Regions from separate parts of the Massilia varians genome, predicted to be linked through region 2. Evidence: predicted binding sites of a transcription regulator. Region 2 holds the regulator's gene; each other region holds the start of a gene.
The links. Region 2 encodes sigma-54, which starts transcription at its own class of promoters, with help from an activator protein. Its sites were predicted from a motif close to TGGCANGNAANCTGCTTT; they were not measured.
Positions count from the first base shown of each region.

Region 1 (6,083 bases), 390 kb from region 2:
CCTGAAGCAGTTCGACAAGGCCTTGCAGGCCATCGCCTCCCTGGAAAAACAGCAGCCTGACAGCCCGCAGGTACAGAACCTGAAAGGCCAGGTCTACCTGGCCAAGGGAGACCTGGCCAACGCACGCGCCGCCTGGGACAAGGCGGTGGCGCTGCAGCCTGCCTTCCTGCCTGCGACCGCCAACCTGGCACGCCTGGACCTGCAGGCAAAGCAGCCCGACGCGGCCAAGGGACGTTTCCTGAAAGTGCTGGAAAAGGACAAGAACAACGTCGACGCGATGACGGCGCTGGCCGAGCTGGCCTTGGTGCAGAACCGTCCGGACGAGGTCACGAGCTGGCTCGAAAAGGCCAGTAACGCCAATCCGGAAGCGGTGGCGCCGGCCCTCAACCTGGGCATGCACTATGTCCGCACCAACCAGGCACAGAAGGCCCTGACCCTGGCGCGCAAGCTGCAACCCGCCAATCCGACGCATGGCGGCCTGCTCGAAATGATGGGCCAGGCGCAAATGGCGACCAAGGACACGGCAGGCGCCCTCGAAACCTATGGCAAGCTGGTGAACGTCATGCCGAAGTCGGCGCTGGCGCAGCTGCGCCTGGCCGGCGTGTACACGGCCATGAAGAACGAAGCCTCGGCCGCCACCCACCTCAAGCGCGCCATCGAGCTGGAGCCAAATTTCGTCCCGGCCCGCCTGGCCCAGATCGACATGGCACTGCGCGCCGGCCGTCCTGACGAGGCACTGCAGGTTACGCGCGAGCTGCAGCAACGCGAGCCCAAGTCCCCAGCCGGCTATATGCTGGAAGGCGACGTGATGCTGGCGCAAAAGAAACCGGCGCAAGCCGTGGCGGCCTACGAGAAGGCCCAGTCGCTGTCCAATTCGCCAGGCCTGCTGCTCAAGACGATGCAGGCAATGAACATGGCCGGCAAGGGCAAGGAAGCCAGCGCGCGCGGCACGCAATGGCTGAACAAGCATCCGAACGACGTGCGCGTCGCCTTGATGGTGGCGGAAATCAATCTCGGCAACAAGGAATTCAAGCAGGCGATTCCGGTGCTCGAGCGCGCGCTCAAGGCCGCGCCGAACAATGCACAAGTCTTGAACAACCTGGCCTGGGCCTATCAGCAGGAAAAAGATCCACGCGCCTTGGCGACGGCGGAACAAGCCTTCAAGCTGGCAGGCGACCATCCAGGCATCATGGATACCCTCGGCTGGCTGCTGGTGGAAAAAGGAGACACCGCGCGTGCCCTGCCGCTGCTGCAAAAGGCGGTCGAGAAGGCGCCGAACGCACCGGACATCCGCTATCACCTGGGAGTCGCGTTGCATAAATCGGGCGACAAGCAGGGCGCCCGCAAGGAAATCGACAAGGCGCTCGCCCAGAATACGCCTTTCAATGAAATTGATGCCGCGCGCGCATTGCTCAAGACCCTGTAAGTTTGATAATATATTGATATCAAACTGGTTCCGGTTCCGCTGCGCCGATGGTGCGGCGGAACCGCCCCGCTCAACGGAAACGGGGCAGGACCGATATAAGCCACGCCTCAATGCAAGGACGTGGCATACCAACCATCTCGGGCTCTCCTGAACCATCGCATGTCTGCATAAAGGCATGCGATGGCGCTGTCTTGTTCCTCATCGGCCCAGGTTTCATTGGCTGCTTCCCTAGCGAACGCGCGATATATGTCAGTCGCGATACTATGGCAGCCTCTACTTTCGAGGATGGTTTATCGTGAACGACGATTCGTACGGAATTCGTCTACCGGATACTGCTGAGGGCCGAAATTCGGCCAGCATGCTTGTAAAACGCATGTATGCCCGTCGCGGGTATACTGGTTCGCGCCATGTCCTCGACGAGCATAACCGTGTCACCCTGACCGCCACCGACAAAGGTGAAGTGGTCGGCACGGTGACCATCGGTATCGATTCGGAGCTCGGCCTGATGGCCGACGAATTGTTCAAGGACATTCTTGACGAGCATCGCGCGCGTGGCGCACGGCTGTGTGAATGCACCAAGTTAGCGTTTGACCTCTCGGAGCGGTCGAGAGTTCCCTTGGCGAACGTATTTCATTTGGCGCTCATTTATGCGCGCGACCTGTACGACTGCACCGACGTCGTCATCGAAATCAATCCGCGCCATCGCCGCTTTTACGAGCGCATGCTCGGCTTCCGCCAGCAAGGCGATTTGAAAATCAATCCGCGCGTGAATGCCCCGGCCTACCTGATGCACCTGAGCCTCGATTACGTGACCGAACAGGTCGAACGCCTGGGCGGAACCTTCGACACTCCCGCCGGCAGCGCGGAACGCTCGCTCTACCCCTACTTCTTTTCCCCCCGCGAGGAACGCGGTATTATCAACCGCCTGTTGCGCATGGATGAGCACCACATTTCCCCATAGCGCAATATAGCGGTACCTGTATCGATAAGGCCGATCACGCGCATGCGCGGCAGCGGCGCTTTCCGTCAACTACTCCCATCCTACGATGAAAAATCCGTTTCGCTACGAGCAGGCTTTTGCGCGCAATATTGGCTGGATCACCCCCGAAGAACAACAACGATTGCGCAACAAGCGCGTGGCGATCGCCGGCATCGGCGGCGTCGGCGGCGTTCATCTGCTGACCTTGACGCGTCTCGGTATTTCGAAATTCAATATCGCCGATTTCGATCGTTTCGATATTCCGAATTTCAACCGCCAGGTAGGCGCGATGATGTCCACGTTGGGGCAGCCGAAAGCGGAAGTACTGGAGCGCATGGCGCTCGACATCAATCCCGAGGTCGAGATCCGGATATTCCCGGACGGCGTGGATGCGGGTAATCTCGACGATTTCCTGGGCGATGCCGACCTGTATGTCGACGGCCTCGATTTCTTTGCCTTCGACGTGCGCCGCCAGACTTTCGCAAGGTGCGCGCAGCTGGGCGTGCCGGCGACCACCGCGGCGCCGCTGGGCATGGGCGCGGCCCTGCTGAACTTCATGCCGGGAGGGATGACCTTCGAGGAATATTTCCAGTGGGGCGACTTGCCGGACATCGACAAGGCGATCCGTTTCGCCATCGGCCTGGCGCCGGCCGGGCTGCACCGCCCCTATCTCGTGATGCCGGAAGCGGTGAACTTCGACGAGCAGCGTGGCCCCTCGACCTTCATGGCCTGCCAATTGTGCGCCGGCATCGTTGGAACAGAAGCGCTGAAGATTCTGCTCGGCCGCGGCAAGGTATTGGCGGCGCCCTGGGGAATGCAATTCGATGCCTACCGCAACAAGCTCAAGCGGACTTGGCGCCCGAGCGGCAACTCCCATCCAATCCAGAAGCTGGCGATTGCGATCGGCAAACGTCAGTTTGCAGGCAAGTAGTACACAGAATCGAAAGCTGAAAAAAATCCACTGCCAAGGCAGTGGATTTTTTTTGGCCGGACCTGGCAAGCCAGGTCACCCGTCATTACTTCTTGACCTGCTTGCGACGGCGGGCTGCACCCAGGCCCAGCAGGCCCAGACCCAGCAGACCCAGCGAGGCTGGTTCAGGCACTTGGCCAGGTGCGCGGAAGACCACGTCCAGCGAACCATTGATTTCCTGGGTACCGCCGATTTCGAAGTTGTTCAGCTGGCCCGACTGGAACGACAAGGTATAGAACGGACGCGGCACGACAAAGAATTGCGGGCCGAAGCCGGCCAGGCTAAAGGTCGAGGTGGCACCGAAGCTGCCGCAGTTGATGCCATCAGGGCCGCAGGTCGGCAAGGTCGGATCCAGCACACCGTATCCCGACAGCGGGTCGCCCGAAGCCAGCAGCAGGTCGTCACCTGCCGCGCCGGTGGCGACCGGGCCGGCACCACTGCCCGGCATAGTGAAGGTGGTGTCCAGGTTAACGTCGAGGTACATCGAAAGGTTGCCGCTGCCTTCCGTGAAACGGAACACGTTCTTACCGTCTTCGACACCATAGGTGCCCGAAGCGCTGTACAGAGCATAGATGCCGTAATCGTTATTCAGGCCAGTTTTGACCACCGGGGTTGTGCCGTTATTGTCGACGAACTGGCCCGCGTTCCATACCAGCGAAACATTGAAGGTGCCGTCTTGATTGAAGGTAGCAATTTCGTTGTAGTTACCGGTGATCTTGTCTGCAGTGAACTCGCGGCCGTCATAGTTGACGGTGAACGGATTGAAGTTGTCAGCCTTTGCAGCGGTACCAAACAGTGAAACGGCTGCGATCGAGCAAGCAATAATGGTCTTCGAGACTACTTTCATCTTGGTTCTCCTGATTGTAGGGGTTCGTGCTACACACTCAGGCTTAAGCAAGCTCCGTGCCAGTTAATAAAAATTATTTAAAATCAATTACTTAGCATTTTCATTTGTTAAAAAAAAATAGCATTGTAAAAAATCTCGACAACAAAATGTTACCTAGCGGAAGGGTTCTGCATAGGCTTGCGTAACACCACGTTCCAAGTATTTCCTGAGTTAAATTCACTAGCAATCTGGTATCCAGCGTCGAGGACTTTGGCACGGATCTCTTCCACATGGAAAGGGCTATACAGGATGCCTTTTTTGATCCCCCAATCATTGATCTTCTGCGCGGCCCAACGCAGCGGTGCGAAGCCGCTCGGATACAGCAGCACGTTGGCCGCCAGCGTCCCGCCCGGCTTGAGCACGCGCAGAATGTCGCGCAGGGCGCCGTCGACGGTCGGGAAGCAGTGGATCGAATTGGCGATGTTGGCCGTATCGAAGTGGTTCTCCGGGAAAGGCAGGTCGGCCGCATCGGCGTGCTGCACCTTTACTTGCGGATCCTTGGCGAAGCGCTTTTTAGCGCCAGCCAGCATCGATGGCGCATAATCGATGCCGACCACGTTCACCTTCGGCAGCTTGCGGCGGCAGCGCCAGTTGAGGATCATTTCCAGCAGCGTGCCCGTACCGCAGGCAACCTCCAGATGGTCGGGGCCGAAGTTCGGGCCGAAGAAACGCATCTGGGTGCCGATCGTGCTGTTATAGGCAAACGTGAGGATGAAGAAACCGCGGATGTCGTACCACCACGGCTCGGATGAATAGGCTTCGGCGATTTCATCCCGGGTTTTACCGATCGTCATGGGCATTCCTTGCTGTGAGATGGTGAAAAGAAGAAAGTGAATATAGGAGTTTCTGCACTTGGGAGCAAGCTGCAGATGTCTGCCGGGGAGGGATTGTTGTTCAACTAGCCCACCCAGAGGGGGCAGGGTTCAGCCGATGCGTTTCAGGCGCCCGATGATACCGGCCTCTTCGCGCGGCGAAAAAAAGTAGGGAAACAGCGAGCGGTCGCCGACCGCGTGGTCGCCCTTTCCCGCCACCTCGGCAATGCGCTGGGTACCGTGGGCGATATGCCCCCGCAACAAGACCGCCGGCGCGTCGACGCGCGGATTCGGCCGCGACTCGCACTCCACCTTGAAGTCGAGCATCGCTTCATAAAAGCGGCGGTGGCGCGGATTGACTTCAATGAAAATATCACTGCACTTGTGCAAGTCCCTGGCGTAGATGAAGGCCACGTGGAACAGCGATGCCAACACGGCCTTGGACTTGACCGACGGATCGAAGGCCAGCTTGATAATCTCGCACACCTTGCCTTGGGCACGGTAGGGATCGATATGGTCCCGGAATACCTGGTCGGAGAGCAGGCCGACTTCGGAATCGAGGTTGAGGCTGAGTGTACCGATGACGCCACTCTTGTTCGAAGCGGTCAGGGTAATCCGGTTCGGGTCATTGCCGATCTGATGGTTGCCGCTATAGCCGCGCCATGCATACATCTTGCTGATGAGCATACTGGCGGAACTGCGCTGTTCGTCGACGTCGGCGGCACGGATGCCGAATACGCTTTCATTGATGGTGACATCGACAATGCTCGCCGCGTACGCATCTTCCCCGTTGTCAGCAATGCTGCCAGGACTGACCGATTCTGTCGTGACGGTGTCGAACATGTGTACTCTCCTGGCGGGATGGACGCGTCTTGCCGCAGCCGGGACTGCCTCATATCATAGCATCGGAAATTCTAAATTGGCAACAAATTGTGCTAAAGAATTTTATCTTCATCATATCGAACAGCATATGGCGTCTCCACCCCTTGGACGGTGGAGATGCTTGTATA
Region 1 covers NZ_AP026966.1:433,881-439,963, reverse strand. Annotated here, with positions in the region: gene prsT (XrtA/PEP-CTERM system TPR-repeat protein PrsT) at 1-1,426, shown strand, start outside; gene MasN3_RS02040 (N-acyl amino acid synthase FeeM domain-containing protein) at 1,722-2,387, shown strand; gene MasN3_RS02035 (ThiF family adenylyltransferase) at 2,473-3,336, shown strand; gene pepA (flocculation-associated PEP-CTERM protein PepA) at 3,422-4,222, opposite strand; gene MasN3_RS02025 (class I SAM-dependent methyltransferase) at 4,372-5,055, opposite strand; gene MasN3_RS02020 (N-acyl amino acid synthase FeeM domain-containing protein) at 5,185-5,916, opposite strand.
Region 1: the regulator sigma-54 is predicted to act here: its motif matches at 4,267-4,284, upstream of pepA (flocculation-associated PEP-CTERM protein PepA).

Region 2 (6,083 bases):
TCACCTCGGGCATGGCCATCTTGGTGCGGTCGGTCACGATGCGCAGGCCGCAGCCTGGTCCGCCCTGGGCGATGCCCATGCCGCCGCCCATCACCACGCCGTCCATCACCGCGATGTACGGCTTCGGATAGAAATGAATCAGGTGGTTCAGTGCGTATTCTTCGGTGAAGAAGTCTTCCAGCAGCGCGCTGCCGCCCATCGGGCCGACCTGGCCCATCTCGTGGAAGAAGCGGATGTCGCCGCCCGCGCACAAGGCCTTCTCGCTGCTGCTGGTGATGACCACCGCGTCGATGCCCGCGTCATCCTTCCATTGCAGCAGGATGGCGCTCAGGGCGCGCACCATGTCAAGCGAGAGAGAGTTCAGGGCTTTCGGCCGGTCGAGCGTGATGACGCCGGTGCGGTTGGCAGCGCGGGTCAGGACGGTATCGGTCATGATGGTCTTCTGTGGTCGAAAAGACATGCATTCTACAGAACATTTGTACAAATACGGAAGCAAGAAAAAGTAACAGGTATTGTACAAAAGCAAAAAGGGCGTCCCCTCAGACGCCCTTGCTGTTGTGCTACAGCTGGTTCGCAAACGGTGCGTTACGCAGCGGCGGCTTCTCCGTTGTCCGGAAGGCGCTTGTGCGCCACGTGGTTATGATTTTGCAGCATGGATTTGTGTTTCAGAACCTGCCTGTCCAGCCTGTCCATCAACGTGTCGATGGCCGCATACATATCCTGGGCCGCACTCGCCACGTGCAGAATTTTTCCCGATACCTGTAGGTTGATCTCGGCCTTTTGCCGTTTTTCTTTTTCAGTGAGGTTATCGATGGCGAGGAACACGTGGGTGTCGATCACGTGGTCGAAATGGCGGGTGATGCGCTCGAGCTTATTCTGAACGTATTCACGGATGGCGGGGGTGACTTCGAGATGGTGGCCGCTGATTGTGAGGTTCATACACACTCCTTTGGGAAGGTGCCCTGCCCGCGCCACAAGGTGAGAGTGGGCAGGTGCTTTACAGGGATTTGCGGAGGCTGACGGGCGGAATCTTGAGCGCTTCGCGGTATTTGGCAACCGTCCGGCGCGCAATGACCATACCTTGTTCCCCGAGCATCTCCGCGATCTTGCTGTCGGATAGAGGATTCCTAGGGTCTTCTGCTCCTGTCAATTGCGCAATAAGCGCGCGGATCGCCGTCGAGGAGGCTTCTCCCCCCGCTTCGGTGGCGACGTGGCTTCCGAAGAAGTACTTCAACTCAAACATGCCGTGCGGGGTCAGCATGTATTTCTGCGTGGTTACACGTGAAATCGTGCTCTCGTGTAGGCCTAGTGTATCAGCTATCTCACGCAAAACAAGAGGGCGCATGGCAACCGCGCCGTGGCTGAAAAAGTTGCGCTGGCGCTCGACGATTGCCTCGGCCACACGCAGGATCGTGTCGAAGCGCTGGCGCATGTTCTTGATCAGCCACTTGGCTTCCTGCAGTTGCGCGCCCATCTGGCTTTCGCTCCTGCCCTGCTTGAGCAGGTTGGCGTACAGGCTGTTCACGCGCAGCTTCGGCATGACTTCCGGGTTCAGCGTTACCTGCCAGCCGTTCTTGGCGCGGCGCACGATCACGTCCGGCACCACGTAGTCCGATACGCCCGAGGAGAAGGCCGCGCCGGGATGCGGATTGCATTGGCGGACCACGGCCTGCACCTCGCGCAGGTCTTCGTCGTCGCAGTCGAGCGCCTTTTTCAGCTTGGTGTATTCGCGCTGGGCGAACCAGCTCAGATAGCCTTCGACGATTTTCAGGGCGAGGCGCCGCGTCACCAGGGGAACGCCCGGCATGCGGCGGATCTGCAGGGCCAGGCATTCGGCCGCGCTGCGCGCGCCCACGCCCACCGGGTCCAGGCTCTGCACCAGCGCCAGCGCGCAGCGCAGTTCGTCCATCTCGATCTCGAGTTCCTGCGGCAGGCGTGCATGGATCTCGTCGAGCGGCTCTTCCAGGTAGCCGTTGTCGTCGAGCGCATCGATCACCAGCTCGGCCAGCGCGCGGTCGCGCATGCCGCAGGCGCTCAGGCGGATCTGCTCGGCCAGGTGCTCGCGCAGCGTGATGCCGTCGGCTTCCAGCTGCGGGCGGCCGTCTTCGTCGTCGCCGCTGCGCGCCCCGCCGCCTTCACCACCCCAGTCCATCTCGGCATCGCCGCGCTCGCCGTTGCCCTCGCCATCGGCGCCCTCGTGCTCGGCCTTCGCGCCCTCCTGCGCCACCGAATCCGGCGGGGCGGGCGGCGCTTCGCCATTGGCCGGCGCGGTATTGATCGCGCCGTCCGCCAGCAGCCGCACCGAGCGGTCGAGCGGATCGTCGAGCCGTTCGAGCAGCGGGTTGTCGTGCAGGATCTGCTCGATCTCCTGGTGCAGTTCGAGCGTGGAAAGCTGCAGCAGGCGGATCGACTGCTGCAGCTGCGGCGTGAGCGCCAGGTGCTGCGACGTGCGTAACTGGAGAGACTGTTTCATGCCCGATGCTCTGATTACATCCTGAAGTGCTCGCCGAGGTACACGCGCCGCACGGATTCGTCGGCGATGATGTCGTCAGGGCGGCCCGAGGCCAGCACCGCTCCCTGGTTGATGATGTAGGCGCGGTCGCAGATGCCGAGCGTCTCGCGCACGTTGTGGTCGGTGATCAGGACGCCGATGTTGCGTTCCTTCAGGAAGCGCACGATGCGCTGGATCTCGATCACCGCGATCGGGTCGACGCCGGCGAAGGGCTCGTCGAGCAGCACGAAGCGCGGATTGGTCGCGAGCGCGCGCGCGATCTCGACGCGGCGCCGCTCGCCGCCCGACAGCGACAACGCCGGGTTCTCGCGCAGCTTCTCGATCTGCAGTTCGGCCAGCAGGGTGTCGAGGCGCTCGTTGATCTGGTCCTTGCCCAGTGGCTTGCCGTCCTCGTTGCGTTGCAGCTCCAGCACGGCGCGGATGTTCTCCTCCACCGTCAGCTTGCGAAACACCGAGGCTTCCTGCGGCAGGTAGGACAGGCCCAGCACCGCACGGCGGTGGATCGGCAGGCTCGAGATGTCGGTGCCGTTGATGTCGATGGTGCCGGCATCCGACGGCACCAGGCCGACGATCATGTAGAAGGAAGTGGTCTTGCCGGCGCCGTTGGGGCCGAGCAGGCCCACCACTTCGCCGCACTCCACCTGCAGCGATACGTCGCGCACCACCAGGCGCTTGCCGTAGCTCTTTTGCAGGCCTTTGACGATCAGGGTACTGCAGCCGTCGACCGCGGTCGCCGCTTCCGCGTTCATGCCTGCGCTCATGGCTGCCGTCATTGCTTGGCACCTTCGGCGGGCGCCGCGGTACGGCGCGGCGCGATGATCAGGGTGCCGCGGCCGCCGCCGACCTTGCTCTGGCCGGTGGGATCGTTGCGCACCTGCGCGACTTCGCGGCGGTTGTCGTAGGAGATGAACGGGCCCTTGATCTCGTTGGCCAAGCGGCCGTTCTCCAGCTCGCGCACTTCGGCGTTGTTGAACAGCTTGACCAGTTCGGCGCGCTCGTCGTATTCGATGCGCTGGGCCTGGCCCTCGACCCACAGGTTGGGACCGCCGTCGCGCTTCTGGCGGAAAGTCGCCAGCTTGCCGTTGTTGGCGGTCAGGGTCACGCTCATGTAGCCCTCCGGCGTTTCCTTCACCAGGGCGCGGTCGGACTTCAGCACCAGGGTGCCGCGCGTGAGCACGACGTTGCCGGTCAGGATGCGGGTCTGGGTGACCTCGTCGACGTCGAGGGAATCGAAGTTGATCACGGCCTGCTTGAGCGAATCGGCACGCTCGGCCGAGGCGCCGAAGGCGGCCAGGCTGAGGAATACGGCAGCGATGATTTTTTTCATGTTCTTGCTTTGTCCTGGGTTGACGCGGCGCGGCGCTACTGCCGCTGCGCGCGTGGCGGATAGACGATCTGGCCGCGGCTGGCCAGGTGCAGCTTCTGGGTCGCGTTGTTGGCCACCATGCCGGTGCCGGTCACGGTGGCGGCCCCCAGCTGCATTTCGATCGCTTGGTCTGTCTTGAGGATTTCTTCGTCGGGCAGCACGGTCAGCGCCTGCGTCTGCACGCGCAGCGCTTCGCTGGTGGGCGTGGCCGGGCGCTGGATGTCGACGTTGCCGAGCAGTTCGACGCGATGTTCTTCATGGTAAAGCTCGGCGCGGTTGGCGACGATGGTCATGCGCGGGCGGCCGGGCGTGATGCCCTGCATCACCGGCGCCTCGACCTGGGACACGTCGCCCACTGGCGTATGCGCCAGGCGCTTGCCCGACACCACGTAGCTCGGCTTGCCCTGTTCCGTCATGCGTACGAAGGAGAAGTTCTCGACGATGTAGTCCGGCTCGTCCCCTGGTCCGCCGAGGCGGGCGTCACCACCCTCGCCTTCCATCACCTGCACCAGCCAGAAGCTGCCGAAGGCGCAGAAGGTCGCGATCATCATGATCGTCAGCAGCTTCCAGCGGTGGGCGGTGCGCTTGTAGGTGACCATGTCGTGTCCCGTGTCCGATATCGCCGTATTAAGCGAAATACGGCGCCAGCGCCTGTTCGTAGGTGCCCTGCGCGCGCATGACGAGGTCGCAGACCTCACGCACGGCGCCACGGCCGCCCGCGTTCTTGGTAACGTAGTGCGCGCGGTGCTGCACTTCCGGGTGGCCCGACGGCACGGTGACGGCGAAGCCGACGCGGGTAAACAGCGGCAGGTCGATCACGTCGTCGCCGATGTAACCGCATTCCTCCGGCGTCACGCCCGTTGCTTGCAGCAATTCTGCGAAGCCGACGCGCTTGTCGTGGATGCCCTGGTAGACGTGCGAGATGCCCAGGTCGCTAGCGCGCTTGACCACGATCGGCGACTTGCGCGCGCTGATGATGGCGGTCTTGACGCCGGTCTTGTTCAGCAGCTGGATGCCGAGGCCGTCGAGCACGTAGAAGGTCTTGGTGACTTCGCCGTCCGGGCCATAGGTGAGGCTGCCGTCGGTCAGCACGCCGTCGACGTCGAAGATCATCACTTTGACGCGCGCGGCGCGCTGCATGAATTCGGTTGCAGTGATCAAACCACTCATCAGATCACCTTGGCGCGGGTCAGGTCGTGGATGTGGAGCGCGCCGACCAGGCGACCGTCCTGATCGACGACCAGCATCTGGTTGATGCGGAATTCTTCCATGACGGCGACGGCATCCACCGCCAGCTGTTCCGGATGGACGCGGCGCGGGTTGGCGTGCATCACGTCGCGGATGCTGATGTTCGAAAAATCGGTCACGCGCTCGATCAGGCGGCGCAGGTCGCCGTCGGTGAAGACGCCGACCGGACGCTGCTGCTCGTCGACGACGGCGGTCATGCCCATGCCCTTCTGGCTGATTTCCAGCAGCGCGCGCGTGAGCGGCGTATCAGGCGATACGCTTGGCACCGCGTCGCCGCTGCGCATCACGTCGCGCACGTGGGTCAGGAGACGGCGGCCGAGGGCGCCGCCCGGGTGCGACATGGCGAAATCTTCCTCGCGGAAGCCGCGCGCATCCAGCAGCGCCACGGCCAGCGCATCGCCCATGGCCAGGGTGACGGTGGTGCTGGTGGTCGGGGCGAGATTCAGGGTGCAGGCTTCCTTGGCCACCGAGATGTCGAGGTGGATCTCGGACAGCTTGGCCAGGCGCGAGTGCGGCTTGCCGGTCATCGAGATGACGGGCGTGCCCATGCGCTTGATGGCCGGCAGGATCTCGAGCAGCTCGGACGATTCGCCGGAATTCGAGATGGCGATGAACACGTCGTGCGTGGTCACCATGCCCAGGTCGCCGTGGGCGGCTTCGCCCGGGTGCACGAACATGGCCGGGGTGCCGGTCGAGGCCAGGGTGGCGGCAATCTTGCGGCCGATGTGGCCGGATTTGCCCATGCCGGAGACGACCACGCGGCCGGTGCAGCCGTACAGCAGCTGGACTGCGCGCACGAAACTGTCGTCGTCGCCGAGGCGCGCATGCAGGGCGCGGATCGCGTCGGCTTCGATGGCGAGGGTCTCGCGGCCCAGCTCCAGTACACGGCGGGCCTGGTCCGCGTCAAAACTTTTCAGCATTATTTTTTCATCGGTTAAACTCATAGTGGCAGTATAT
Region 2 covers NZ_AP026966.1:825,061-831,143, reverse strand. Annotated here, with positions in the region: gene MasN3_RS03840 (enoyl-CoA hydratase/isomerase family protein) at 1-433, opposite strand, end outside; gene hpf (ribosome hibernation-promoting factor, HPF/YfiA family) at 586-939, opposite strand; gene MasN3_RS03830 (RNA polymerase factor sigma-54) at 998-2,473, opposite strand; gene lptB (LPS export ABC transporter ATP-binding protein) at 2,488-3,261, opposite strand; gene lptA (lipopolysaccharide transport periplasmic protein LptA) at 3,282-3,839, opposite strand; gene lptC (LPS export ABC transporter periplasmic protein LptC) at 3,875-4,477, opposite strand; gene MasN3_RS03810 (KdsC family phosphatase) at 4,506-5,048, opposite strand; gene MasN3_RS03805 (KpsF/GutQ family sugar-phosphate isomerase) at 5,048-6,070, opposite strand.

Region 3 (6,083 bases), 1.0 Mb from region 2:
CGCGCTGTCGAAGAGCCGCCGCATCGCCGCCATCGGCCAGGAAAAGGCCCAGCCGAACAGCCTGGCCCTGCGCCTGATCCCGGCGGTGCTGTATGGCCCTGAGCATGCCTACGGCAAGCCGGCTTCCGGCTTCGAAGGCAGCGTCCAGGGCTTGAGCCGCGACGACCTGATGGCATGGCACGGCACCTGGTTCAAGCCGGGCAGCGCCACCATCGTCGTGGCCGGCGATACCACCATGGACAAGCTGCTGCCGGCGCTGGAAGCGAGCTTCGGCAAGTGGCAGCAGGGCAGCGCCCCGGCCAAGCAGATGGCCACCGTGCCGCCGACCCGCGGCAAGCGCCTGATCCTGATCGACAAGCCGGACGCGCCGCAGTCGACCATCGTCGCGACCCACGTGTCGCAGCCCAACGGCCAGCCGGAAGACCTGGCGATGGAGCCGGTGATGACCAACTTCGGCGGCATCGCCACCTCGCGCCTGAACCGCAACCTGCGCCTGGACAAGCACTGGAGCTACGGCACCCAGGCGCGCCTGCCGGACGTGCGCGGCCAGCGTCCGTTCTACATCATCGCGCCGGTGCAGACCGACAAGACGGTCGAAGCCATGCGTGAGGTCCAGAAGGAACTGCGCGGCGTGGCCGGCGAGCGTCCGCTGGTGGGCCTTGAATACGAGAGCATCATGCGCAACATGACCTCGCGCCTGCCGGGCCGCTTCTCCACCCTCGCCGCGCTCGAAGCGGCAGGGCTGGACGCCGTCAACCTGAGCCTGGCCGACGATTACTGGACCAGCTACGCGTCGAACGTGCGCGCGCTCAAGCCGGAGCAGCTGGCCGCGGCCTCGAGCAAGTTCATCAAGCCGGACGAAGCGGTGTGGATGGTGATCGGCGACCTGCGCAAGATCGAGGCCGGCGTGCGCTCGCTCGGCTGGGGCGAGGTGACCGTGGTCGATGCGGACGGCAAGCCGATTCGTTGATCTGATGTTGTAATGGAAAGCCCGGTCTGTTGACCGTAATGCCGTTCAGTTAAGCGTAGGGTGGCCGGGTTTCCCGGCCGCGCGTTCAACTCCATTTTGCTCTGCCACAGTGCATTGGTGATTTGGACGCGCGGTCGGCGAAGCCGACCACCCTACATTTTTACGCTAACTGAACGGCATTAGTCTGTTGACCGGGTTTTTTTACGTCTTGTCCCTCCTTTGAACCGGCGGAGGGCCGGTACAGGTGCGCCCACCGGCCCTGTGCATACGCGCGCGATAGTATACTGTATGCCCATACAGTTCAAGGCATGCGATGGAACTCAGCGACAAACTGGAAATCCTGGCCGACGCCGCGAAATACGATGCGTCCTGCGCCAGCAGTGGCGCGCCCAAGCGTTCGTCGGAGGACAAGGACGGCTTCGGCGCCACCACCGGCATGGGCATCTGTCACAGCTATACGCCGGACGGCCGCTGTGTCTCGCTGCTCAAGATCCTGCTTACCAACTTCTGCATCTACGACTGCCAGTACTGCATCAACCGCCGCACGTCCAACGTGCCGCGCGCGCGCTTCTCGGTGGACGAGGTGGTCAAGCTCACCCATGATTTCTACGTCCGCAACTACATCGACGGCCTGTTCCTGAGCTCGGGCATCATCCAGTCGGCCGACTACACGATGGAACAGCTGGTGGCCGTGGCGCGCCAGCTGCGTCAGGTGCACAAGTTCCGCGGCTACATCCACCTCAAGACCATTCCCGACGCCGACCCGCTGCTGATCGAAGAGGCGGGCCGCTGGGCCGATCGCCTGTCGGTGAATATCGAGCTGCCGACCCACGACAGCGTGACCCGCCTGGCGCCCGAGAAAAACGTTCACACCATCAAGCTGGCGATGGGCTCGATCCGCCGCAAGCTCGACGAAAAGCGTGAAGAACCGAAGGCGCCGAACTTCGCGCCGGCCGGGCAGAGCACGCAAATGATCGTCGGCGCCGACGCCAGCGACGACCACACCATCCTGAACACCGCCGAAACCCTCTACGGCAGCTACAAGCTCAAGCGGGTGTACTACTCGGCCTTCAGCCCGATCCCGCAAAGCCCGAAGAGCGTGCCGCTGGCGCCGCCGCCGCTGCTGCGCGAGCACCGCCTATACCAGGCCGATTTCCTGCTGCGCGGCTACGGCTTCACCGCGGGCGAACTGATGCCCCAATCCGGCAACCTGGCGCTCGACGTCGATCCCAAGCTGGGCTGGGCGCTCGCCAACCGCGAGCACTTCCCGCTCGACCTGAACCGCGCCGACGAGACCATGATCGCGCGCGTGCCGGGCATCGGCATCCGCAACGCCAAGCGCATCGTCGAACTGCGCCGCATCCGCCGCATCCGCTGGGAAGACCTGTCGCGCCTGCGCTGCAGCATGAAGAAGCTGGCGCCCTTCATCGTCACGGCCGACTACAAGCCGGCGCAGGGCGCGGCCAGTTCCCATATCCTCCGGCGCCACCTGGCCGACGCGCCCGAGCAGATGAACCTGTGGCCGGAACTGCAGGCGGCATGAACACCGCCGCCACGCCCGGGGCGGTGCACGATTTCGCCGAGTGGCGCGAGGCGGCGCGCGCGCTGCTCAAGGCCGGCGTGCCGCCCGAGGCGGCCAACTGGGGCACGTTGGACGGCGGCGACCTGTTCTGGGGTGCGCCGGCCGCGACCGCGCCGGCCGATAATGGCGGCTCCCGATTGCAGGAAGCGCAATCGCCAGGACCGCCGGCCGCGCGCGTGCCGCGATCGCTGCTGGAGATGCTGCGACGCGCCGCGTGCTTCCGCGCCCCGGACCGCTGGGCTTTCCTGTACCGCGTGCTGTGGCGCTGGACGCGTGGCGAGCACGACGTGCAGTCGCCCGCCGATCCGGACGGCAGCCGCCTGCACGGCATGGTCAAGGCGGTGCGCCGCGAGGAGCACGACATGCATGCCTACATCCGATTCCGCGAGCGTCCGCCTGAAGCAGGCGACCCGCGCTTCGTCGCCTGGTTCGAGCCGCGCCACGACGTGCTGCCGCAGGTGGCCGAACACTTCGTGGCCCGCATGGGCAAAATCAGCTGGATGATCGCCACGCCCGAGGCCAGCGTGCTGTGGGACGGCCACACGCTGCACAATACCGGCCCCTTGATGTCGAGCGCCGCCGACCTTGACGATGCCGGCGAGGCGCTCTGGCTCACCTATTACCGCAGCATCTTCAACCCGGCGCGCGTCAACGCCCAGTTGATGCAAAGCCACATCCCTTCGCGCTTCTGGAAGAACCTGCCGGAAGGCGCGATCGTGCCTTCGCTGGTGAGCCAGGCCGAACTCGGGGCGCGCAAGATCGGGCAGGTCGAGGCGGTCGGCCGCAAGGGCGGCGCCACCATCCCGATCAGCGCCGAAGCCGCCCAACCCGACCGCGAGCAGCCCTCGAAACTCGACGAGTGCCGGCGCTGCGAGCTGTGGCAGTACGCCACCCAGGCGGTCGGCGGCGAAGGATCAAAACGCTCGCCCATCATGATCGTCGGCGAGCAGCCCGGCGACCAGGAAGACCTGGCCGGCAAGCCCTTCGTCGGCCCGGCCGGCAAACTGCTCGACCAGGTATTCGCCCAGGCCGAGCTCGACCGCAAGGCCATCTACCTCACCAACGCCGTCAAGCATTTCAAGTGGGAGCCGCGCGGCAAGCGCCGCCTGCACAAGACCCCGGTGCAGCGCGAGATCGAGGCTTGCCACTACTGGCTGGAAAAGGAACTGGCGGCGGTCAGGCCGAAGGTGATCGTGGCCATGGGCGCGACGGCGCTGAAGTCCGTGATGCGCAAGGGCACGGTGGCTTTGAAGGACTTCCTCGGCAAGCCGGTCCGCATCGACGGCGCCTGGCTGGTGACCATCTACCATCCGTCCTATGTGCTGCGGGTGCCGGACGAAGCGGCCAAGCACGAAGCCTTTTCCGTCATGGTGAAGGGCTTGAGGCTGGCGCATGAACTGCTCGCGCGGCCGGATATGCCGGACCCGGATGAAGACGCTCAAGGCGGCCGCTGACATTCTTGTATGGCGTGAACAAGAGATAAAACTTGTCGAAAAGATTTACATCTTCAGCGGAAGAGTCTCGACCAATTTCTGTAAGTAATTAATTCTATTAGTAAATTTCTTTTAGGCACACTTCCTGCTTTGGAGTAAGAAAACACTTCACCAAACTAGGATCGCATGAAGACTTTTACTCTCTTGAGCGCTGCTGTTCTGGCAACAAGCATGGCTGCATCCGCGCAAGCGGCACTCATCACGTATTCCAGCCTGAGCAACTTCCAGGCGGCGGCGGGGGCAACCACGCTGGAGACGTTCAGCAGTGCAAAGCTCGGCGTGAGCAATGCCAACTATCTGGGAAGCTTCAATGGATTCACGCTCAGCACAGTGGCCAATGGCGATCTGTCGGGTATTGCGACCGGCCGCGTGTCCTCGGTCAGCGACACTCGGCCGATTCCCGCTACGTTCAGCGGCCAGCAGTTTTTTGGCTGGGGCAATGCTCCTTCCGGTACGGGCAATGGCGGTACGGCGCCGACCGTGACCTTCACGTTTGCCACCGGCGTGAGCGCGTTCGGCTTCGACTGGTTTAATACCGACACCACCGATAACTATGCGGTAATCATCAACAACCAGCAGCGCTTCCTGATCCCCACTGCATCGTCGAGCGCGGCGGCAACCGGTTTTCTGGGTATCGTTGCCACCAATGGCGACACCTTCACCAGCGTGACGATTCAAACCAGGAACGCCGGGGGGAGCATCACGACTGCCGGTCTGGACAACGTGCGCGTCTCCGCGCCGAAAGCGGTACCCGAGCCTGCGAGCCTGGCCCTGCTGGGCATTGGCTTGTTGGGAATGGCGTCGCGCCGTCGTCGGTCGCGCTGTCTGAGTCGCCGTTCATTATCTTAAGTTTTCGCTCATATTGCAGAGCTAAGCTTGATGGACAACCAACAACAAGGATGTCCTGATGCTCAAATTTGCAATCCTGCCGGTGCTGTGCCTGGCCTTGTACGCAGCACCTTCCCGGGCTCAGACCGCCGCCCCGGAGCCCGTCCCCGCAAGCGCGCCTGACTCGCCGGTATCGGCCGACGAGGCGCCGGCGGCGCCGGAACAGATCCTGGTCGTCGGCCAGAAGCCCGGGCCCGGCATGTGGAAGGTCTCGAAGGACGATCACGTGCTGTGGATCTTCGGCACCTATTCGCCGCTGCCGGTCAAGATGGACTGGCGCTCGCACGAGGTCGAAGCGGTGATTGGCCGCTCGCAGGAATACCTGGCGCCGCCGGTCACCAAGGTCGAGGCGTCCTACTTCTAGATGGCGCTGGCGCTGCCCAGCCTCATCGGCGTCAACAAGAACCCGGACGACGCGCTGCTGCGCGACGTGCTCCCGGCCGAGGTCTACGCGCGCTGGCTGCCGCTCAAGGAAAAATACTTGCCCAAGAACAAGGAGCGCGACCGGCCGATCTTCGTGGCCAATGAGCTGTTCAGTGCCGCGCTGAAGCAGGCCGGCCTGACTACCAGCACCGACGTGCGCAAGCAGGTCGAGAAGATCGTCGATCAGCACAAGCTCAAGGTAACGAAGACGGTCAATGAACTGAAGGTCGACAACCCGCGCCAGCTGATCAAGGACTTCAAGAAGTCGCAGCTCGATGACGTGGCCTGCTTTTCGAACACCCTGAAACGCCTGGAGACCGACATCGATGCGATGCGCGTGCGCGCCAACGCTTGGGCCAAGGGCGACATCGACGCGATCCGCAAGCTCGATTTCAACGAAGCGGAAAGCTGCAGCAACGCGATCCGCAACAGCGCGGTGCTGCGTGACCATCCGGCCTTCCAGGGCGCGGAAGAGCGCCATCGTGCCATGTGGCTCGCCAATGCGGAGGCCGCGCTGGCGAAGAACGCGTCGAGCTTCGCGCTGCTGTCGATGAAGGATCTGCTCGATCCGAAGGGGCTGGTGGCGGCGCTGGCCGCGAAGGGGTACAAGGTCGAGCAGCCGGAATAGTTGCGGCTGACTTGATGCAGCGCGAAGGCAGGCCAAGCGCCGGCTTCGCGCTGCATTGAAGATTTGTCAAAGCGCCGCAAACGCGCGTAGAATGCAGGC
Region 3 covers NZ_AP026966.1:5,392,016-5,398,098, reverse strand. Annotated here, with positions in the region: gene MasN3_RS24365 (M16 family metallopeptidase) at 1-970, shown strand, start outside; gene MasN3_RS24360 (putative DNA modification/repair radical SAM protein) at 1,284-2,513, shown strand; gene MasN3_RS24355 (UdgX family uracil-DNA binding protein) at 2,510-4,006, shown strand; gene MasN3_RS24350 (PEP-CTERM sorting domain-containing protein) at 4,172-4,894, shown strand; gene MasN3_RS24345 (hypothetical protein) at 4,953-5,297, shown strand; gene MasN3_RS24340 (TraB/GumN family protein) at 5,298-5,984, shown strand.
Region 3: the regulator sigma-54 is predicted to act here: its motif matches at 4,120-4,137, upstream of MasN3_RS24350 (PEP-CTERM sorting domain-containing protein).